2 regions of the Streptomyces sp. NBC_00873 genome follow, and region 2 is predicted to be linked to the other one. Evidence: riboswitches for the same ligand, from Rfam matches in the RefSeq annotation. Region 2 holds a riboswitch; the other holds the start of a gene.
The links. Region 2 has a riboswitch for S-adenosylmethionine ahead of thrC (threonine synthase). Riboswitches for the same ligand answer to the same signal wherever they lie in the genome.
Positions count from the first base shown of each region.

Region 1: it holds a riboswitch for S-adenosylmethionine, as region 2 does, so the genes downstream of both, OH809_RS30885 (aminotransferase class V-fold PLP-dependent enzyme) here and thrC (threonine synthase) in region 2, are expected to answer to the same signal.

Region 1 covers NZ_CP108803.1:6,690,313-6,700,924, forward strand. The annotation lists gene OH809_RS30875 (cytochrome bc complex cytochrome b subunit) at 1-1,034, shown strand, start outside; gene trpD (anthranilate phosphoribosyltransferase) at 1,159-2,223, shown strand; SAM riboswitch class IV at 2,308-2,425, shown strand; gene OH809_RS30885 (aminotransferase class V-fold PLP-dependent enzyme) at 2,598-4,052, shown strand; gene OH809_RS30890 (Lrp/AsnC family transcriptional regulator) at 4,120-4,401, opposite strand; gene OH809_RS30895 (rhomboid family intramembrane serine protease) at 4,398-5,147, opposite strand; gene OH809_RS30900 (hypothetical protein) at 5,333-5,575, shown strand; gene OH809_RS30905 (NYN domain-containing protein) at 5,613-6,974, shown strand; gene OH809_RS30910 (NlpC/P60 family protein) at 7,260-8,285, shown strand; gene OH809_RS30915 (NlpC/P60 family protein) at 8,526-9,557, shown strand; gene OH809_RS30920 (hypothetical protein) at 9,780-10,612, shown strand, end outside.
Region 2 covers NZ_CP108803.1:4,211,032-4,221,643, forward strand. The annotation lists gene OH809_RS19220 (hypothetical protein) at 25-372, shown strand; gene groL (chaperonin GroEL) at 522-2,144, opposite strand; gene OH809_RS19230 (cold-shock protein) at 2,475-2,681, opposite strand; gene OH809_RS19235 (MoaD/ThiS family protein) at 3,114-3,392, opposite strand; gene thrC (threonine synthase) at 3,426-4,727, opposite strand; SAM riboswitch class I at 4,745-4,872, opposite strand; gene OH809_RS19245 (glucosyl-3-phosphoglycerate synthase) at 5,025-5,975, shown strand; gene OH809_RS19250 (trehalose-6-phosphate synthase) at 6,030-7,424, shown strand; gene otsB (trehalose-phosphatase) at 7,434-8,333, opposite strand; gene OH809_RS19260 (DUF3263 domain-containing protein) at 8,894-9,187, opposite strand; gene OH809_RS19265 (ROK family protein) at 9,334-10,266, shown strand; gene nagA (N-acetylglucosamine-6-phosphate deacetylase) at 10,266-10,612, shown strand, end outside.

The DNA of each region.
Region 1 (10,612 bases), 2.5 Mb from region 2:
TCGGCGGAGAGTTCCCCGGTCACGACTTCGTCGCCCGGTTCTACTCGATCCACATCCTGCTGCTGCCGGGCATCATGCTCGGCCTGCTGGTGGCGCACCTGATCCTGGTCTTCTACCACAAGCACACGCAGTTCGCGGGTCCCGGCCGGACGAACAAGAACGTCGTCGGCATGCCGCTGCTGCCGGTGTACACGGCGAAGGCCGGAGGCTTCTTCTTCCTGGTCTTCGGTGTCATCACCGTCATCGCGGGCATCGCCTCGATCAACCCGATCTGGGCCATCGGCCCGTACCGCCCGGACCAGGTGTCCACCGGCGCCCAGCCCGACTGGTACATGGGCTTCGCCGAGGGTCTGATCCGAGTGATGCCGGGCTGGGAGATCAACCTCTGGGGTCACACGCTCGTCCTGGGCGTGTTCATCCCGCTGATGGTCTTCGGACTGGTGCTCGCGATCATCGCGGTCTACCCGTTCGTCGAGTCCTGGGTCACCGGGGACAAGCGCGAGCACCACATCCTGGACCGCCCGCGCAACGCCCCGACCCGGACGGCCTTCGGCGTCGCCTGGATCACCGAGTACGTCATTGTCTTCATCGGCGGTGGCAACGACCTCTGGGCCACGCACTTCCACCTCTCGCTGAACGCCATCTCGTGGTTCATCCGGATCTTCATCTTCGTGGGGCCGGTCGTCGCGTTCATCGTGACGAAGCGGATCTGCCTCGGCCTTCAGCGCCGGGACAAGGAGAAGGTGCTGCACGGACGCGAGTCCGGCATCATCAAGCGCCTGCCGCACGGTGAGTTCGTCGAGATCCACGAGCCGCTCGGTCCCGTGCAGCTGCACACGCTCACCGCGCACGAGCAGTACAAGCCGGTCGAGATCGGCCCGACGGTCGACGAGAACGGTGTCGAGCGCAAGGTGCCCGCGATGCAGAAGCTGCGGGCCAAGCTCAGCAAGGGCTACTTCGGCGAGCACAACCAGATCGACAAGCCCACCGCCGAGGAGTACAAGGAGATCACCAGCGGCCACGGCCACCACTGATCACCTGAACTGATCGCCACAGCAGGAGCCCCGTCCATTCGATGGACGGGGCTCTTCGCTGTCCGTGGGGCTCGATAGGGTGGGGTGCAACCCCTTTATCGGCAATGGACCCCAGGAGCGGACCATGAACGTTGTGACCCCGGTCGGCGGCGGCAGCGTGGCGGCCCGTTCCTGGCCGGGCGTGCTGAACCCGCTGCTGCGTGGCGAGGACCTGACCGCCGACGACACCGCGTGGGCGATGGACAGCATCATGAGCGGCGAGGCGACCGACGTGCAGATCGCCGGTTTCGCCGTCGCCCTGCGGGCCAAGGGCGAGACCGTCGACGAGGTGACCGGACTCGTCCGCGCGATGTACGAGCACGCCACCACGATCCACGTGCCGGGTCGCACGGTCGACATCGTCGGCACCGGCGGCGACCTCGCCAAGACGGTCAACATCTCCACGATGTCCGCGATCGTCGTCGCGGGCACGGGCGCCAAGGTCGTCAAGCACGGCAACCGGGCCTCCTCCTCGGCCAGCGGCGCCTCCGACGTCCTGGAGAAGCTGGGCGTCAACCTGGAGCTGACCCCGCAGCGTGTCGTCGAGGTGGCGGAGGAAGCCGGCATCACCTTCTGTTTCGCGGTGAAGTTCCACCCCGCCCTGCGGTACGTGGCGAAGGCCCGCAAGGAGCTCGGCACGCCGACCACGTTCAACATCCTCGGGCCGCTCACCAACCCGGCGCAGGTGCGCTCCCAGGCCGTCGGTGTCGCCGATCCGAAGATGGCTCCCATCGTCGCGGGCGTGCTCGCGGCGCGGGGCAACTCCGCGCTCGTCTTCCGCGGCGACGACGGTCTGGACGAGCTGACGACCACGGCGACCTCCCGGGTCTGGGTGGTCCGCGACGGAGAGGTGCGCGAGGAGGCGTTCGACCCGCGCGACGTCGGTCTGCAGCTGATCCCCGTCGAGGCGCTGCGCGGCGCCGACGCGTCGTACAACGCCGATGTGGCCCGCCGGCTGCTGGCCGGTGAGACCGGTCCGGTACGCGAAGCGGTGCTGCTCAACTCGGCGGCGGCGCTGGTGGCGCTGGACCCGGGCGAGGGCACGCTGAACGAGCAGCTCGCCGCCGCAATGGCGAAGGCCGCCGAGTCCATCGACTCGGGTGCGGCCCGGGCGGCGCTGGAGCGCTGGGTGGCGGTCAGCAACACCTGACCGTACGGAAATACGGCACAGGGCGCAGTCCAGATCTTGGACTGCGCCTTGCGCGTCGGCGCACGTATGGCAGGATGCTGGGCAGGTCATGAGTGACAGCGACTACGGCCCCGGCCCGCTGTCCGGCAACCCTCCGTCCGTGGCGGGGTGCCCCGGGTGAAGACCAGGCCGTGGGCAGCGAGGTCTGCGGCAAGCGCGGACCCCTCGACATCTCTGAATGTCACATCCCTGGGGTCCTGGTCCTCAAGGAGCCTCTTGTGAGCAAGCGAATGCGATAGGGCCCAAGGCCCTTCTCCGCACACCCTTTTCTGCTTCCTGCGCTGCCGCGTGTCCGCCGGCGCAGTGAATTCGCCTGCCTGTTACGGGAGTTCGCCATGTCTGTCTGCACCGCTGCCTCCGGCCAGTCCATTTGTACCCCACTGCCCGTTCTGGGGCGGGATGTGACCGTTCCTCTGGTGACCGGTGGTGAAGTCACGTACGCCGCCCTCGACTACGCGGCCAGCGCCCCGGCCCTGCAGCGCGTGTGGGACGACGTCGCCGCGTACGCCCCGTACTACGGCAGCGTCCACCGTGGCGCCGGCTACCTCTCGCAGCTCTCCACGGACCTGTTCGAGAACAGCCGCAAGACCGTCGCGGAGTTCCTCGGCTGCCGCCCCGAGGGAGACCAGGTGATCTTCACCCGGTCGACGACCGACTCGCTGAACCTGCTCGCCGCGGTGATCCCCGCCGACTGCCAGGTCTTCGTGTACGAGACCGAGCACCACGCCTCGCTGCTGCCCTGGCGCGACGCCCGCGTCACCTACCTCAACGCCCCGCGCACCCCGGCCGAGGCCGTCGAGACGCTGGAGCGGGCGCTCGCCGACCGCGACCCTTCCCCAAGCTCTCAACTCCGTTCGAGCAGGGGAGGCCCCCTTGGTCCGGCGCTGGTCTGCGTCACCGGCGCCTCCAACGTCACCGGTGAGCTGTGGCCGGTGAAGGAGCTGGCCGCCGCCGCTCACGCGCACGGCGCCCGGATCGTGCTCGACGCCGCGCAACTCGCCCCGCACCACCCGGTGGACATCGCCGGGCTCGACGTCGACTGGGTCGCCTTCTCCGGACACAAGCTGTACGCGCCGTTCGGCTCCGGTGTTCTCGCGGGCCGCGCCGACTGGCTGCAGGACGCCGAGCCGTACCTCGCGGGTGGCGGCGCCTCGCGGAAGGTCGCCCGGCGCACCGACGGCGGAGTGGACGTGGAGTGGCACTCGACCGCCGCCCGCCACGAGGCCGGTTCGCCCAACGTCATCGGCGTCCACTCCATCGCCTCCGCCTGCAAGGCGCTCACCGAGGCCGGCTTCGACCGGCTCGTCGCCCGTGAGCAGCAGCTCGTCACCCGGGTCCGCGCAGGCCTCGCCGAGGTCCCCCAGGTCAAGGTGCTGTCGCTGTTCGGCGACGACGCCCCGCGGGTCGGCGTCATCTCCTTCGTGGTGGAGGGCTGGAACAGCTCGCACTTCGCCGCGGCGCTCTCCGCCGAATACGGCATCGGGGTACGCGACGGACTGTTCTGTGCCCACCCGCTGGTCCGCACCCTGCTGGGCAGCGACCCGCAGGACCCGGGCGAGTGCGGTGCGCCGGAGGCCCAGCCGGGCGAGCTCCCCCAGTCTCGAACGGACTCGACCGGGGGGACCCCCTTGCTGAACGCGATCCGGGTCAGCTTCGGCGCCGGTACGCCGGACGAGCACATCGAGCGCTTCGTCCGCGCGGTCAAGGAACTGGTGAGCAGGGGCGCCCGGTGGACGTACCGCACCGAGGACGGCCGCTGTGTCCCGGACCGGGGCGCGGCGCAGGTCTGACGGGCCCGTCACACTTCGGCCGGGGACGGGCAGCACTGCCCGTCCCCGGCCGAAGTGTGACGCGAACCTACGCGTCGAGACCGATGGCGAAGGCCGCCTCCAGGTCGTGCTGCGAGTACGTACGGAACGCGACATGGGTGTCGGTGCCCTCGACACCCGGGATCTTGCTGATCCGGCCGGGGATGACGTCGGCGAGGTCGTCGTGCCTGGCCACCCGGACCATGGCGATCAGGTCGTACGTACCGGTGACCGAGAAGACCTCGCTGACATTGTCCAGCGCGGCGATGGCCTCGGCGATCTCCGGAATCCGGTCCACGCTGGTCTTGATGAGCACGATCGCGGTGATCACGGCTGGCTTTCTCCCTCGGTGGCCGTGGCTGGAGCCTTCACTCTAGCCCCACGGCGGTAGCGTCCCCAGGCGTAGAGAAAGCCGCAGACGAAGCCGACCACATGGGCGAGATACGCCACCCCGGGACCGCTGCCCGCGCCCCGCGCCGCCATCCACTGCAGCACAAACCAGAAGATCAGCACGATCCAGGCGGGAAAGCGCAGCGGAAGGAAGAGCAGGAACGGGAAGAGGCTGGTCACCCGCGCCCTGGGGAACAGGTAGAGGAACGCCCCGAGCACCGCGGAGATCGCCCCTGATGCGCCGACGAGGGTCTGGTCGGAGTTCGCGTGTGCCGCCGCGTACGCCAGCAGTGCGAGATAGCCGCAGCCGAGGTAGAAGAAGGCGAATTCGGCCCGGCCCATCCGCTCCTCGGCCATCGCCCCGAACACGTACAGGAAGAGCATGTTGCCGAGCAGATGAAGCCAGCTACCGTGCACGAACAGTGCGGTCAGCGGGGTGAGCAGGGCCTGCGCGGAGCCCGCCCACAGCTCGCTCGGGATCACCCCCCAGCGCTCGAAGTACCCGGCCTGGGCGGCGAGCAGGGTGTCGGCGGTGCCGTGTGTGGGGTTGAAGCCGGAGAGCGGGCTGATCAGGAAGACGGCGCAGCACAGGGCGATGAGGGCATACGTCACCTGCGCACCGGCCGCCGTGGCAGCGCGCAGGAGCCTGCCGGTCACTCCGCCTCTCGCGGCCCGCCGATCGATCATGAACAGAGCATGACGCAAGGTGACGGAACGGGGCAGACCGCCTCGCCGTGTCCAACGGACCGCCTCGCCGTGTCTATGGGTATGTGCAAGGCCGTAGGGTTGCAGCAGGACATCCGCAGTTCGACGGCGCACCGCGAGATCCTGTGCAGGCAGCAGCACGACGCTCGACGAAAGAGGACGCAACGATGACGACGGTTCCCCAGCCGACCGACGGGACCCGCTGGCGCTGCACGCTCTGCGGAAATCTCACCCGCTTCGACGTGACCCGCACCTCCAAGGTCGTCGAATACGTCCATCTCGACCTGGCCGGTGAGTCGACCGTCGAGGAACGCGAGGTGGTCAGTGAGACCATCGAGTCGGTCCGCTGCCGCTGGTGCAACGCGGTGGACCAGATCGAACTAGTCGACAGGCCGGGTGCCGACTCCTGACGGGGCCGTGCGGACAGACATTTTGGGGTGACGGATCGTGGAGCAGCCCGATAGCGGCGCCGAGTCGGCCGATGGCGCCGGCGACGCCGTCGAGGCGCTCGACCGCCCGCTGCCCGAAGGCGTACGGCGGCGGGTCGTCGCGCTGGTCTCGGACGCGTTCGGCGGCCTGACGGTCACCGAACTCCCGGCCCAGCTCAGGCAGTACGCCCGCTTCACCCCGACCCGGCGCGCCAAGTTCGCCGGGAACGCGATGGCGGCCGCCCTGGAGAATGACACCCTGTTCCGTCAGCGCATCGGCGAACGGCTCCGGGAGTCCCAGCCGGAGCTGGCAGCTGCCGTGGAGGCCGGATCGCCGCCGGCCGCCGCCGATCCCGTCGATGTGGCCGCGGCCGCCTATGTGCTGCGCCCGGTCGGCTGGGTGAAACTGGTCGCCACCGCCGGCGAGGAGGTCCAGCGCGCCGACGCCGAGCGGGCCGACGAGGAGAGCCGGCGCGAGCTGGAACGGCTGCGCGAGGAGCTTGCCCAGGCCCGGACCCAGACGAGGAGCGAGACCGAACGGCTCCGCGCCGAACTCGACGCGGCCCGCAAGGAAGCCGATTCGCTGCAGCGCAAACTCCGCTCCGCCCTCAACGAGGTCAAGCGCGGCGAGGCCGCGGTGCGCCGCGGCAAGGCCGAGGCCGACACCCTGCGGGCCGAGGCGGCCACCCAGATCTCCGCCGCCGAGAGCGAGACCCGGCGGCTGCGGGCTCGGCTCGGTGAGGCGGAGGCGTCCGTCGAGGCGAGCCGCAGAGCCTCCAGGGAGGGGCGTTCGGTCGAGGACATGCGGCTGCGGCTGCTCCTCGACACGGTGCTCGACGCGGCCCGGGGGCTGCGCCGCGAACTCGCCCTCCCTCCCTCCTCGATCCGCCCCGCGGACAGTGTCGACGCGGTCGAGCCCGGCGCGATGTCGCCCAAGGACATTGCCACCAGGGCTCTTTCGGAGACCGATCCGGCCCTGCTCGACCAGTTGCTCGCGCTGCCGCAGGCGCATCTGATCGTGGACGGCTACAACGTCACCAAGACCGGCTATCCGCAGCTGCCGCTGGAGAAGCAGCGGCTGCGGCTGCTGGGCGGTCTCGCGGTGCTCGCCGCGCAGTCGGGCGCCGAGATGACCTGTGTCTTCGACGGGGCCGAACTGGCCGCTCCGGTACTGCTCGCACCTCCGCGCGGGGTGCGCGTGCTGTTCAGCAAGCCGGGCGTGACCGCCGACGAACTCATCCGCCAGCTCGCCCGCGCCGAACCGCAGGGCAGGCCCGTCGTGGTGGTCTCCACCGACCGTGAAGTGGCGGACGGCGTGGCGAAGGCGGGGGCCAGGCCCGTTGCGTCCGTCTTGCTCCTGAAGCGGCTTTCGCGCGTCTGACGCGCCTTGTGGCCACTTGTCGGAAATCGGGGAACGTACCGTCAAGTCGTCGCTACACCCTGTGTGATGAGAATAAAGAAGTGGCGGTTGTGGCGAGATTTTTCTTGTGAGGATTTGAACTGATCACAAGATGGTCACTAGGGTCGGGCTTCGAACCTTCGCACGGTTGATCACCCATCCGGGGTGGCAGCGAAGGAACCGCCGAGTCCGTGACGTGCACGGAGCCGGGGATTCAGTTCCCCCCACAGCCCGGTAGGCGGCTCGAGGAAGAAGGAGCTCGCCTTCGTGGCGTCCCACCGTCGTCCCAAGCAGCCGAGCCGCGCCCGTGTGACCGTGCTCACCGCGACCGCCGCCGCGGCCGTGGCCCTGACCTCTCAGGCCGCCCACGCCGACCCCAAGCCGACCAAGAGTGAGGTCAAGGCGAAGGTCGACAAGCTCTACCACGAGGCGGAGAAGGCCACCGAGAAGTACAACGGGGCCAAGGAGCAGCAGCAGAAGCTCGAAAAGCAGGTCGGAGCGCTGCAGGACAAGGTGGCCCGCGGCCAGGAGGAGCTCAACACGCTCCGCAGCGGCCTCGGTTCGCTCGCCGCCGCGCAGTACCGCTCCGGCGGCATCGACCCGTCCGTGCAGCTCTTCCTCGCCTCAGACCCGGATACCTTCCTCGACGAGGCCTCGGCCCTCGACCAGTTGACGGCCAAGCAGACCGAGTCGCTGGAGAAGATCCAGGAGAAGCAGCGGGCCCTCGCGCAGCAGCGCAAGGAGGCCCAGGACAAGCTGGGCGACCTCGCGGACGTCCGCAAGACGCTCGGCGAGAACAAGAAGAAGTTCCAGGGCAAGCTCGCCGAGGCGCAGCGCCTGCTCAACACCCTGACCGCCGCCGAGCGCGCCAAGATGGCCGAGGAGGACCAGCGCGCCAGCCGCGCCGCAGGCGACCGGGTCGACCTGGGCAACGAGGTTCCCGCCTCCGCCCGCGGCGCCGCCGCCCTCAGGGCCGGCGCCACCCAGCTCGGCAAGCCGTACGTCTCCGGCGGCACCGGCCCCAACTCCTACGACTGCTCGGGCCTGACCCAGTGGTCCTACGCCCAGGCCGGCGTCCACATCACCCGCACCACGTACACGCAGATCAACGATGGCACGCAGATAGGCCGCAGCGCCCTCAAGCCGGGTGACCTCGTCTTCTTCAACAGCACGTCGCACGTGGCTCTGTACGCGGGCAACAACACTGTTCTGCACGCCCCGTACCCGGGCGCGGTGGTCCGCTACGAGTCGATGAACACCATCGGCAGCTTCCAGGTCGGCGTGCGTATCTGACGACGCCCGAACGGGCGAATTACCGCGCCCCGCACAGACAGCCCGCCCCGCCGGAGACCACAGGTCACCGGCGGGGCGCCGTCGTTCGTGACCTGCACCCATCTGGCGCGGCCGTTCGTGCACTCCGTAGTCGCCCGACTACTCTCTGCCTGCTGTGCGGCTCCCGTCCGTCGGTCCGCCCGTCCCGGGCGGCAGGGGGCCGCGTACGTCTGCGTACAGCGGAAGGGAGTGCGGCGTCCTGTGGTGTCCCATCGCCGTTCCACACAGCCCGGCGTCAACCGGAGCGTCCGGGTCACAGTCCTGTCCGCGGCCGCGGCGACCGCCGCCGCCACGCTCGGGGCGGCAGCCGCGCACGCCGACCCGAAGGGCACGCCCCGGACCGCCAGGGCCGAGATCGACCGGCTGTACAGCGAGGCCGAGCACGCCACCGAGCAGTACAACAAGGCGGGGGAGAACGCCGACCGGCTGCGCGGCGAGCTGAACCGGGCCCGGGAACGGGCGGCCCGCGGTCAGGAACGGATCAACCGGATGCGCATGGCGCTCGGTTCGGCCGCCGCCGCGCAGTACCGCTCCGGTGGCATCGACCCCTCGCTCGCCCTGCTGCTCTCCGCCGATCCGGACAGCTACCTCGACCGGGCAGCCACCCTGGACCGGCTGAACGCCCGTCAGACCACCGCCCTGCACGAACTCCAGCACGCCCGGCGCGGCCTCGCTCAGGTCCGTGCGGAGGCCGCCCGCTCGCTCGCCGGCCTGGAGCGCAACAAGGCAGCCGCCACCCGGCACAAACGGACCGTCGAGGGCAAGCTCCGGCAGGCCCGGCAGCTGCTGGCCTCGCTGCCCGCCGCGGACCGGGCGGCCTTCGATCGCGCCTCGCGCTCCGGCCGCGACGCCTCGTTCTCCGCCCTGGCCGATCTGCCGGCCGGCTCGTCCCGGGCGGCGGCCGCCGTCATGGCCGTCCGCCGGGCCGTCGGACTCCCGTACATCTGGGGCGCCAACGGACCCGCCGGATTCGACTGCTCCGGGCTGATGCAGTGGGCGTACGGCCAGGCCGGTGTCAGCCTGCCGCGCACCTCGCAGGCGCAGCGGTACGCCGGCCACATGGTGTCGCTCTCCCAGGCCCGTCCCGGCGATCTGGTCACCTACCGCTCGGACGCCGGCCATATCGGGATGTACGTGGGCAACGGGCAGGTGATCCACGCCCCGCACCCAGGTGCTCCGGTCCGCTACGACCCGGTCGGCATGATGCCGGTCTCCTCGGTGACCCGCGTCTGAGAGGCTGTCGGGCTGCCTTCGATCGGGAAGCGGGCGGGGCCTGGTGCGTGCGATCGCAAGGCGCCGGAAGGTCCTCGGACGGGGCCTCCCCTGCTCGAACGAAGCTGAGAGCTCGGGGAAGGAGCTACCAGGACCTTTCGGCAACGCTGCGAGGGTGCGTGCCAGGGCACGACCGCCCGATCAGGGGTAGCCCGACAGCCTCTGGCCCGTACCCTCGGTCACGTGGCTGATCAGGGGCGCACCGCAGGGCGGGGACATGACGGACGGCGGCGCGCGGCGGGCGCGGCGCTCGCCGGACTGCTGCTCGCGTCCGCCTGCACGGCCCCCGCCCCCGCCACCCCCGACCCCATCGTCCGGGCCGTCGGCGCCACCCTGGACCGCCGCGCCGCCGCAGTCCTGGACCACGACCCGGACCGCTTCCTCGCCGCACTCGCCCCCGGGGCCACCGGGCTGCGGGCAGCCCAGCGCCGGGAGCTGGCCCATCTCGCCGACGTGCCGCTGAGCTCATGGGCGTACAAGGTGACGGACGTGCGCAGGCGCGGAGCCGACCGGGCCACCGCCGACGTCGAGTTGCGCTACCGGATCGCGGGCTACGACAGTGCTCCGGTCACCGCGGACCGGGTGCTCGACCTGGAGCGGGACCCGGCGGACGGCCGCTGGTACATCACCGCGGACCGGGCCGGCCGGGACGGCGGCCCGCAGCTGTGGCAGCAGGGCGACGTCCAGGTCGTACGGGGCAGGCGAAGTCTCGTCCTCGGTGTGGGGCGGACAACGACGGAGCTCCGCGCGATCGCGGGCACCGCGGACCGTGCGGTGCCCGCCGTCTCCGCCGCCTGGCCGGAGCGCTGGGCCGGCCGCGTGGTGGTCCTCGTACCGGAGACGATCGACGACATGGCCGGGCTGCTGGGGTCACCGGCGGCGAACTACCGGGGCATAGCGGCCGTCACCACCGGTGAGACCGGCGGCCGGGCGCCCGCGGACCGGGTGATCGTCAACCCTCAGGCGTACGCGACGCTCGGCACGTTCGGGCAGCGGATCGTCCTCACCCACGAGAC
Region 2 (10,612 bases):
TACCCCGAGCCCTCTTTCCAAGGAATGGGTGGGGGGCCTCTCCCCACCCAACCTCCCCAGCAGGCATGCCTGTCCGCGGCGGACTGTGCGGCGCTGGAGCCGTACGTCACGATGTGGTTCGACCGGGGCGCCACCGAGGTACAGCTGCTGCACGCGCTGACCGACGGGTTGCCGGTGCCGGCGCATCACGCGGCGGCACTGGTCCGCAGTCGCCTGGCCGCCAAAATGCCACCCGAACGGGTTGCCCCGCCCACCCCACCCGCCGTGCTGCGGGTCCTGGAGTGCGCGAAGTGCGGCGCACCGGGGCAGCCGGAGGCGCTGCCAGGCGGCGAGTGCGGACCGTGCCGGGGCGAGCCGGGCCTGGCAGCGTGACGTCGCCGCAGTCATCGACGTGGCCCGCCCTTCTTTACCGCGGACAGCTGACCGGCCGTCAGCGCCGCTGCCGCGGACATGGCATCGGCCCCCTGGACCCGTGCAGGTCCAGGGGGCCGATGTGCGCCCGAACTACCGATCCGTCAGGATCAGAAGTCCATGTCACCGCCCGGCATGCCGCCCGGAGCGGCCGCAGAGGCCTTCTCCGGCTTGTCGGCGATGACGGCCTCGGTGGTCAGGAACAGCGCGGCGATCGACGCGGCGTTCTGCAGAGCGGAGCGCGTGACCTTCGCCGGGTCGAGAATGCCCTCGGCGATCATGTCGACGTACTCGCCGGTCGCGGCGTTCAGACCGTGACCGATCGGCAGGTTGCGCACCTTCTCGACGACGACGCCACCCTCGAGACCGCCGTTGACGGCGATCTGCTTGAGCGGAGCCTCCAGCGCCAGCTTGACGGCGTTGGCGCCGGTCGCCTCGTCACCCGAGAGCTCCAGCTTCTCGAAGACGGCGGAAGCCTGCAGCAGCGCCACGCCACCACCGGCGACGATGCCCTCCTCGACGGCCGCCTTCGCGTTGCGAACGGCGTCCTCGATGCGGTGCTTGCGCTCCTTGAGCTCGACCTCGGTCGCGGCACCAGCCTTGATGACGGCCACGCCGCCGGCCAGCTTCGCCAGGCGCTCCTGGAGCTTCTCGCGGTCGTAGTCCGAGTCGGAGTTCTCGATCTCGGCACGGATCTGGTTGACGCGACCCTGAACCTGGTCGGTGTCACCGGCGCCGTCGACGATCGTCGTCTCGTCCTTGGTGATGACGACCTTGCGGGCATGGCCCAGCAGGTCCAGGCCGGCGTTCTCCAGCTTGAGACCGACCTCCTCGGAGATGACGGTGCCACCGGTGAGGATGGCGATGTCGCCGAGCATGGCCTTGCGGCGGTCACCGAAGCCCGGGGCCTTGACGGCAACGGACTTGAAGGTGCCACGGATCTTGTTGACGACCAGGGTCGACAGGGCCTCGCCCTCGACGTCCTCGGCGATGATCAGCAGCGGCTTGCCGGACTGCATGACCTTCTCCAGCAGCGGAAGGAGGTCCTTCACGTTGCTGACCTTGGAGTTGACGATCAGGATGTACGGGTCGTCCAGGGACGACTCCATGCGCTCCATGTCGGTGGCGAAGTACGCCGAGATGTAGCCCTTGTCGAAGCGCATACCCTCGGTGAGCTCCAGCTCCAGACCGAAGGTCTGGGACTCCTCGACGGTGATGACGCCTTCCTTGCCGACCTTGTCCATCGCCTCGGCGATGAGCTCGCCGATCTGGGTGTCGGCGGCGGAGATGGAGGCCGTGGAAGCGATCTGCTCCTTGGTCTCCACGTCCTTGGCCTGCTCCAGCAGAGCGGCGGAGACGGCCTCGACGGCCTTCTCGATGCCCCGCTTGAGGGCCATCGGGTTCGCACCCGCGGCGACGTTGCGGAGGCCCTCACGGACGAGTGCCTGGGCGAGAACGGTGGCGGTGGTCGTACCGTCGCCGGCGACGTCGTCCGTCTTCTTGGCGACTTCCTTGACCAGCTCTGCGCCGATCTTCTCGAACGGGTCCTCGAGCTCGATCTCCTTGGCGATGGAGACACCGTCGTTGGTGATCGTGGGTGCGCCCCACTTCTTCTCAAGGACGACGTTCCGGCCCTTGGGGCCGAGGGTCACCTTGACGGCGTCGGCGAGCTGGTTCATCCCGCGCTCGAGGCCGCGCCGCGCTTCCTCGTCGAACGCGATGATCTTGGCCATGTGAAGTGGTCCTCCCGGACAGGGGTGGATTGCTCCGGACCGTGTGGCGCCCGCGACGGACGGCCTGCGTGCCTGACGGTTCCTTGCCCCGCCGGGCCTGCGGGCCTCACCGACCCGGTCCTTCTGTCACTCTCAACGTCAGAGTGCTAACGCCCAATGATTAGCACTCGACCCCTTCGAGTGCAAGCGCCCTTTCGAGTTCGCGGATGACGCCGGGCAGCGGTGGCGTGGTCGCAGGGCGGGCTCCGGGACGCACGAAGGACCCGTACCCCCCGGGAGGGGTGCGGGTCCTTCGTGCGTGAGTGGTGTCGTTGGCCGACCGCGCCGAGCTCAGCCGACGGCGAGCTTGACCATGTCCGCCTGCGGCCCCTTCTGGCCCTGCGAGATTTCGAATTCAACTCGCTGACCCTCTTCGAGGGTGCGGTACCCGTCCATCTGGATCGCGCTGTAGTGGACGAAAACATCCGCACCACCGTCGACCGCGATGAAGCCGTACCCCTTCTCCGCGTTGAACCACTTGACGGTGCCCTGAGCCATGCCCAACTCCCCTATTACTGGCCCTTGCACAGGACCGCACTTCGCGGACCCGGGTCAGAACTCACCCTCCGACAGGAGAGGGTGCGTGCGCCGGAACGCGTCGACCGCGGCTGAATGTATCTGCCCAACTGCCCTCTGCAACAGGTCAATCGGACGAGAATTCCGGGCAGCACCGAACGCCCGAATATGAGGAATTTATGCGATTCCAGGGCAAGTCGGGCCGGACAAAGGCCACTTACGGCGCAAGGAGTTCGAACACTTTGGCTGCATCTTGTCGCGGGCGGGCGCATTCTCATATGCGGTCGGCACGGGCAGCGGAGGGGACTTCCCCACTGTACCGCGCTCAACCATGCAGAATTGCCCCCTCCGCTTAGCTTGCAGAGGGGGCAATTCCGGTAACGCTGTGAAGTCTGCCGCAGGGCCGACTACGGGTCAGCAGCCGCCCGCGACCGCCGGGATGATGGAGATGCCCGCGCCGTCCGGGGTGGCCGTCTCCAGGCCGCCCTCGAAGCGCACGTCGTCGTCGTTGACGTACACGTTCACGAAGCGGCGGAGCTTGCCCTGGTCGTCCAGGACACGCGCGGCGATGCCCGGGTGGTTCCGCTCCAGCGACTCGATGACCTGGGAGAGGGTCGAGCCCTCGGCCGGGACCTCGGCCTGGCCGCCCGTGTAGGTGCGCAGGATGGTGGGGATACGGACCTTGACGCTCATGTGGGTGCCTTCCTTACGTCTCGGGTGGTCGGGTCAGCCGGTGGCGAGGCCTGCGTCGCGGAACGCGTCCAGGCTGGGCCGGATGGTCGCGGTCGGGCCGGTGGTCGGGGCGACCGCGTCCAGCGTCTTCAGACCGTCACCGGTGTTCAGGACGACCGTGGTGAGCGTCGGGTCCAGCAGACCCGCCTCGATCAGCTTCCTCGTCACACCGACTGTCACCCCGCCCGCCGTCTCGGCGAAGATGCCCTCGGTGCGGGCCAGCAGCTTGATCGCGTCGACGATCTGTTCGTCGTTGACGTCCTCGACCGCGCCGCCGGTGCGGCGGGCGATGTCCAGGACGTACGGACCGTCGGCCGGATTGCCGATCGCCAGAGACTTGGCGATCGTGTTCGGCTTCTGCGGGCGCACGACGTCGTGACCGGCCTTGAAAGCCGTGGAGACCGGGGAGCAGCCCTCGGCCTGGGCGCCGAAAATCTTGTACGGCTTGTCCTCGACGAGACCGAGCCTGATCAGCTCCTGAAGACCCTTGTCGATCTTCGTGAGCTGCGAGCCGGACGCGATCGGGATGACGAGCTGGTCGGGCAGCTGCCAGCCGAGCTGTTCGCAGATCTCGTACGCGAGCGTCTTGGAACCCTCGCCGTAGTACGGGCGCAGGTTGACGTTGACGAAGCCCCAGCCCTCACCGAGCGGGTCGCCGATGAGCTCCGAGCAGAAGCGGTTGACGTCGTCGTAGTTGCCCTCGATGCCGACCAGCTCACCGCCGTACACCGCGGCCATGACGACCTTGCCCTGCTCCAGGTCGTGCGGGATGAACACGCAGGACCGGAAGCCGGCCCGGGCGGCGGCCGCGCCCACCGCACCGGCGAGGTTGCCGGTGGAGGAGCAGGAGAGAGTGGTGAAGCCGAAGGCGCGGGCGGCCTCGACGGCGATCGCGACGACGCGGTCCTTGAAGGAGTGCGTCGGGTTGCCTGAGTCGTCCTTGACGTACAGACCGCCGGTGACGCCCAGCTCGCGGGCGAGGTTGTCGGCCTTGACCAGCTTGGTGAAGCCGGGGTTGATGTTGGGCTTGTCCGCGACATCGGCGGGGACGGGCAGCAGCGGCGCGTAGCGCCAGATGTTGTCAGGTCCGGCCTCGATGCGCTTCTTCAGCTCGTCCGGGGAGCCGCTCGGCAGGTCGTACGCCACTTCGAGCGGCCCGAAACAGGACGCGCAGGCGAAAAGGGGACCGAGCTCGAAACGCTCTCCGCACTCGCGGCAGGAGAGCGCCGCTGCGGGGCCGAGGTCGACGGCGTCGGTGGAAGAATCGGTGCTTACTGCAACAGTCTGCGCAGCCATGATGGCGAGGCCCTTTCTCCTCATCTTCCTCGCGGCGCATTTCGCCACGAGACGGAATTGGCACCTTCCCCACCTGACCTCGCGGTCGGCGGGAGGGTTGCCGGGACTTCAACGGGCCGTTTCCCTCAGTCCCTCTGGATGAGCGCTGTGGCACTGGATCAACGACCCAGGCATTTATTGGCGGAGGACCCCGACATGCGAGGGTCATCCGCGTTGTTCAAGACTGTAACGGAAGCACCGGACGGTTGAGACAGTCGTCCGAACCGCGAGATGGATCACATACAGGGAGTATCGACCGTGCTGGAAGAGGTCGAACGCTGGCTGGCCGGGCGTTCCTGGTCGGCAGCCGACCGCCCGCTGGACCGGCTCGTCGCCGCCAAGGGCCGGGATCCGCGGCGCGGGAGCGTGAGCGTGGTGCTGCCCGCCCTGAACGAGGAGGCGACGGTCGGCGCCATCGTCGAGACGATCCGGGTCGAGCTGATGGAGAAGGTGCCGCTGGTCGACGAGTTGCTGGTGATCGACTCCGGCTCGACGGACGGCACGGCGGAAGTCGCCCGGAAGGCGGGCGCCCGGGTGGTGCACCGCGACGCGATACTCCCGCGCATACCCGCGCTCCCCGGCAAGGGCGAGGTCCTGTGGCGCTCGCTCCTGGTCACCAGCGGTGACATCGTCTGCTTCATAGACGCGGACCTGAGGGACTTCTCCGCGGACTTCGTCTCCGGCATCGTCGGCCCGCTGCTCACCGACCCCGGGGTGCAGTTCGTCAAGGCAATGTACGACCGCCCCCTGGGCGACACCGCGGGTCAGGGCGGTCGTGTCACGGAACTGGTGGCCCGCCCGCTGCTCAATCTGCACTGGCCGCAGCTGGCCGGCTTCGTCCAGCCGCTCGGCGGCGAGTACGCGGTGCGGCGCTCACTGCTGGAGCGGCTGCCGTTCCCCGTCGGCTACGGAGTGGAACTCGGCCTCCTGGTGGACGCCCTGCACACCGTCGGGCTGGACGCGCTGGCACAGGTCGACGTGGGGGTGCGCAGACACCGCCACCAGGACGGCCAGGCACTGGGACGGATGGCTGCGGCGATCTATCGCACCGCCCAACTCCGGCTGTCCCGAGGTCACTTGGTACGTCCGGCCCTGACCCAGTTCGAGCGGGGCGAGGACGGTTTCGTACCGCGCACCCATCCGGTGGACACGGAGGAGCGGCCCCCGATGTGCGAGATCACGGAGTACGTTTCGCGCCGCGCGGCCTGACGTGGCCTGACTTCGCACGTTTGGGCGGTTCGCGATCGGGCTAGATTCCGCAACATGGTCTCCGAGCACGAAGCCCAGTCCGCTGCCCAGGTCCTCGTTGCGTCCAACCGCGGCCCGGTGTCGTACACCCTCGCCACCGACGGATCGCTCGACGCCAAGCGCGGCGGCGGCGGGCTCGTCTCCGGGCTGAGCGCCGTCAAGGACAAACTGTGGGTGTGTGCCGCGCTCGGCGACGGGGACCGGGAGGCGGTCCGGCGCGGGGTCGGTGAGCAGGGCGTCCGGATGCTCGACATCGACGCGGCCGTCCACGCGGACGCGTACAACGGCATCGCGAACTCGGTGCTCTGGTTCGTCCACCACATGCTGTACCAGACGCCGCTGGAACCGGTTTTCGACGCGGAGTTCCGGCGGCAGTGGGCGTCGTTCGAGACGTACAACCGGGCCTTCGCCGAGGCGCTCGCCGAGGATGCGGGCGAGGGCGCGGCGGTGCTGGTGCAGGACTACCACCTGGCGCTGGTCCCCGGCATGCTCCGCGAACTCCGTCCCGACCTGCGCATCGGCCACTTCTCACACACCCCGTGGGCCCCCGTCGACTACTTCCGTCTGCTGCCCGACGACATCGCCGAGCAGCTGCTGCGCGGCATCCTCGGCGCGGACCGCGCGGCATTCCTGACCCGGCGCTGGGCGGACGCGTTCACCGGCTGCTGCACGGAGATCCTGGGCGGCACCGGCCGGACGAGGATCGGCGTGCACGGCCTGGGCGCGGACGCGGACTTCCTGCGCCGCCGCGCGCACGAGAAGGACGTGGACGAGCGGATGGCGACACTGCGCGAGCAGGTCGGCGGCACCGGCCGGAAGACGATCGTGCGGGTGGACCGGACGGAACTCTCCAAGAACATCGTGCGCGGCCTGCTCGCCTACCGGGAGCTGCTCGACACACGTCCACAGTGGCGCGAACGGGTGGTTCACATGGCGTTCGCGTATCCGTCGCGGCAGGACCTGGCTGTGTACCGGGAGTACACCGCGGAGGTGCAGCAGGTCGCGGAGGAGATCAACGCGACGTACGGGACCGCTGACTGGACCCCGGTCCTGCTCCATGTGCACGACGACTTCGCACGCTCGCTGGGGGCGTACCGGTTGGCGGACGTGGCGCTCGTCAACCCGATCCGCGACGGCATGAACCTCGTCGCCAAGGAGGTCCCGGTGGTCTCCGACGCGGGCTGCGCGCTGGTGCTGTCGCGGGAGGCGGGGGCGTACGAAGAACTCGGCGCCGACGCGATCGCGGTGAACCCGTACGACGTGTCCGCGACGGCGGCCGCCTTGCACGAGGCGCTGACGCTGCCGGACGGGGAACGGGCGGAGCGCTCGAAGCGGCTGGCCGCTGCGGCGACGGCGCTGCCGCCGCAGCAGTGGTTCCTGGAACAGCTGGAGGCGCTGCGGCAGGAGTGACGCGGCCCGTCACCTCTCGGGGGGATCCGACCGGAGACGGTGCGCCAAGGCCGAGAGGAACTCCACGACGGCTCCCGGGCCCGGCAGCAACAGGTCGGCGCGTTCGGCCAGTTCGGGCACTTCGGCGCTGCCGCTGCAGACCAGCAGGCCCGGGATGCTGTCGGGGCCCTCGGCGCGAAGCTTCTCCACGGCCGTGTAGGCCGCGAGGTCGCCCAGGTCGTCGCCGGCGAAGAGAACGGACTCGGCGTCCGTCTCCCGGACGAGCTCCGTGAGCGCCACACCCTTGTCCATGCCGGGCGGGCGCAGCTCCAGGACGAAACGGCCCGGTTCGACGATCAGTCCGTGCCGGGCGGCGAGCGCACCGAGCGGGCCGCGCAGCGCGTCGAACGCGGCCTGCGGGTCGGCGGCGCGACGGGTGTGGACGGCGAGCGCCCGGCCCTTCTCCTCGATCCAGGTACCGCGCCACGAGTCGAACCGTTCGAGCAGGCCGGGGAGTTCGGCGCGGACCGCGGCGACGCCCGGGTGCGGGGCGGGGGCGTGGACGGTGCCGGAGACGGCGTCCCAGTGTTCGGCGCCGTAATGCCCGAGAACGACGAGGTGGTCGAGGCCGGGGACCCCGGCGAAGCCGCCGTGCCGGACCGCGACGTCGGCCGGACGGCCGGTGATCACGGCGACGGAGGCGACCTTCGGAGCGAGCGCGGCCAGGGCCGGGACGGCGCCGGGGTGGGCGCGGGCCTGTTCCGGGTCCGGGACGATCTCGGCGAGGGTGCCGTCGAAATCGAGGGCGACGACGGCACGGTCCGGGCGCGCGAAGATCGCGGCCAAGGCTTCTCGGCCGGGTGGGGTGGTGGGGGTCGGGAGCTCGGACGGGATCTCGCTCGGCGCGGGTACGTGCGGATTGCTGCCCATGGGTCGAGCGTATAGGCGTACCGTTCCTGGGCAGTGAGCAGGAGTGAGTCCCGGCTCACCGGCACGCCCCGAACGGTCTTGGGCGCACTGGTCCTCCGCTTTCGCGTCCCGGTCGGCGACGCATATCCCGTATGCGGTCCGTCCCGGGCGGGCGGAATTCCTACGACCTGGCCATATGGGTGTGGCCAGAGGCGACGGGGAGGCCCCGAACCATCTCGCTGGTGACACGGGGGCCCCGACTGCTGACGCCACACCCGGCGTCCCAGATCGCTACGCACACCCCGCCGGGCGTACCCGCAGCTCGGCACACCGTTCACCCAATCGTGTCTATGTTCGCCAAAACGATGTGCTTGCTCAGCAGTTGTGAACCCCGGGCGCGGTCAGGGAGATCACCGTGACCGTGTCGGGCCGCGAAGCGGGGCCGGCCGGCCGCGCCGGGTGCCCGTGTGGTCCCTGGACGCGGCAGCCTGGACCACGGAGGTCTTCGTCGAGGCACTGCGCGTCACCGGCACCGCGGAACCCGTCATGATCACCGTCTCCGACTGAGGGAGGGTGCCGGTTCAGCGACGCCCCCGCCGGGCCTCCCGGATCCGTCGCAGCCGGTTCACCGTCACCGGGTCCTCCTCCAGTGCCCGCCGGTCGTCCAGGAGTGCGTTCAGCAGCTGGTAGTAGCGCGTGGGCGAGATGCCCAGGCCCTCCCGGATCTCCCGCTCCTTCGCCCCCGGGCCGGGCCACGAGCGCCGTTCCACGGCCAGGACCGCACGCTCGCGGTCGGAGAGCCCGGTGCCAGGGCGGTCGGCGGGGCTGTCGGCAGGGGGCTCCGCTTCGGCGGAGCCGTCGTCGGGGGCGGTCATACGAGCCAACATATCGCCCGCCCCCGAACCCGCTTTGGCACGGTCCGGGGCGCGCTCCAGGGCTTTGCCACACTTTTGTATGGATCCTCAACAAACAGCGATAGTGGACTAGACCTATCAAGGGTCCTCGGGCGAAACTGTCTCCCGTGAAACACGTCATCGCCCTCGATGTGGGCGGCACCGGAATGAAGGCCGCACTGGTCGGGACCGACGGCACCCTGCTGCACGAGGCTCGGCGCGCAACCGGCAGGGAGCGCGGACCCGACGTCGTCGTGGAGTCGATCCTCGCCTTTGCCGGGGAACTGCGCGTCCACGGGGAGAAACACTTCGGCGAGAGCGCCGCCGCGGCCGGTGTCGCCGTGCCCGGCATCGTCGACGCGGAGAACGGGATCGCGGTCTACGCCTCGAACCTGGGCTGGCGCGATGTCCCCCTGCGCACTCTGCTCGGCGAACGGCTCGGCGGCGTACCCGTCGCGCTCGGCCACGACGTCAGGACCGGCGGCCTCGCCGAGGGCAGGATCGGCGCGGGCAAGGGCGCCGACCGCTTCCTGTTCGTCCCGCTCGGTACCGGCATCGCCGGAGCCATCGGTATCACGGGCACCATCGAGGCGGGCGCGCACGGGTACGCCGGCGAGATCGGGCACATCGTGGTCCGGCCGGACGGGCCGGACTGCGGGTGCGGACAGCGCGGCTGCCTGGAGACCCTCGCGTCCGCCTCCGCCGTCAGCCGCGCCTGGGCCGCCGCGTCGGGGGATCCGGAGGCCGACGCCGCGGACTGCGCGAAGGCCGTCGAATCGGGAGACCCCGCGGCCGTACGGGTATGGCAGGACGCGGTTGACGCGCTCGCCGCCGGGCTGGTCACCGCGCTGACCCTGCTGGACCCCCGCACGCTCATCATCGGTGGCGGTCTCGCCGAGGCAGCGGAAACCTTGTTCGTACCACTCCGTGCGGCCGTCGAGGAACGTGTCACGTTCCAGAAGCTGCCCGACATCGTCCCGGCGGCCCTCGGGGACACCGCCGGATGCCTGGGCGCAGGGCTGCTCGCCTGGGATCTTCTCTCCACGGAGGTATCCGCCTGATGGCCGGACGCGCAGACAGCACGGTTCTCGCCGGCGCCCGGGTGGTTCTTCCCACCGGAACCGTCGAGAACGGCCGGGTGATCGTCGAGGGCACTCGGATCACCGGGAGTCCGGCGGAGGGCGCTCGGACCATCGATCTGACCGGCCACTGGGTCGTCCCCGGCTTCGTCGACATGCACAACCACGGCGGTGGCGGCGCGTCCTTCACCTCCGGCACCGTGGACGAGGTTCTCACCGGCGTCCGCACCCACCGCGAGCACGGCACCACCACCCTGGTCGCCTCCACCGTCACCGGCGAGATGGACTTCCTCGCCGAGCGGGCCGGCATCCTCTCCGAGCTGGTCGA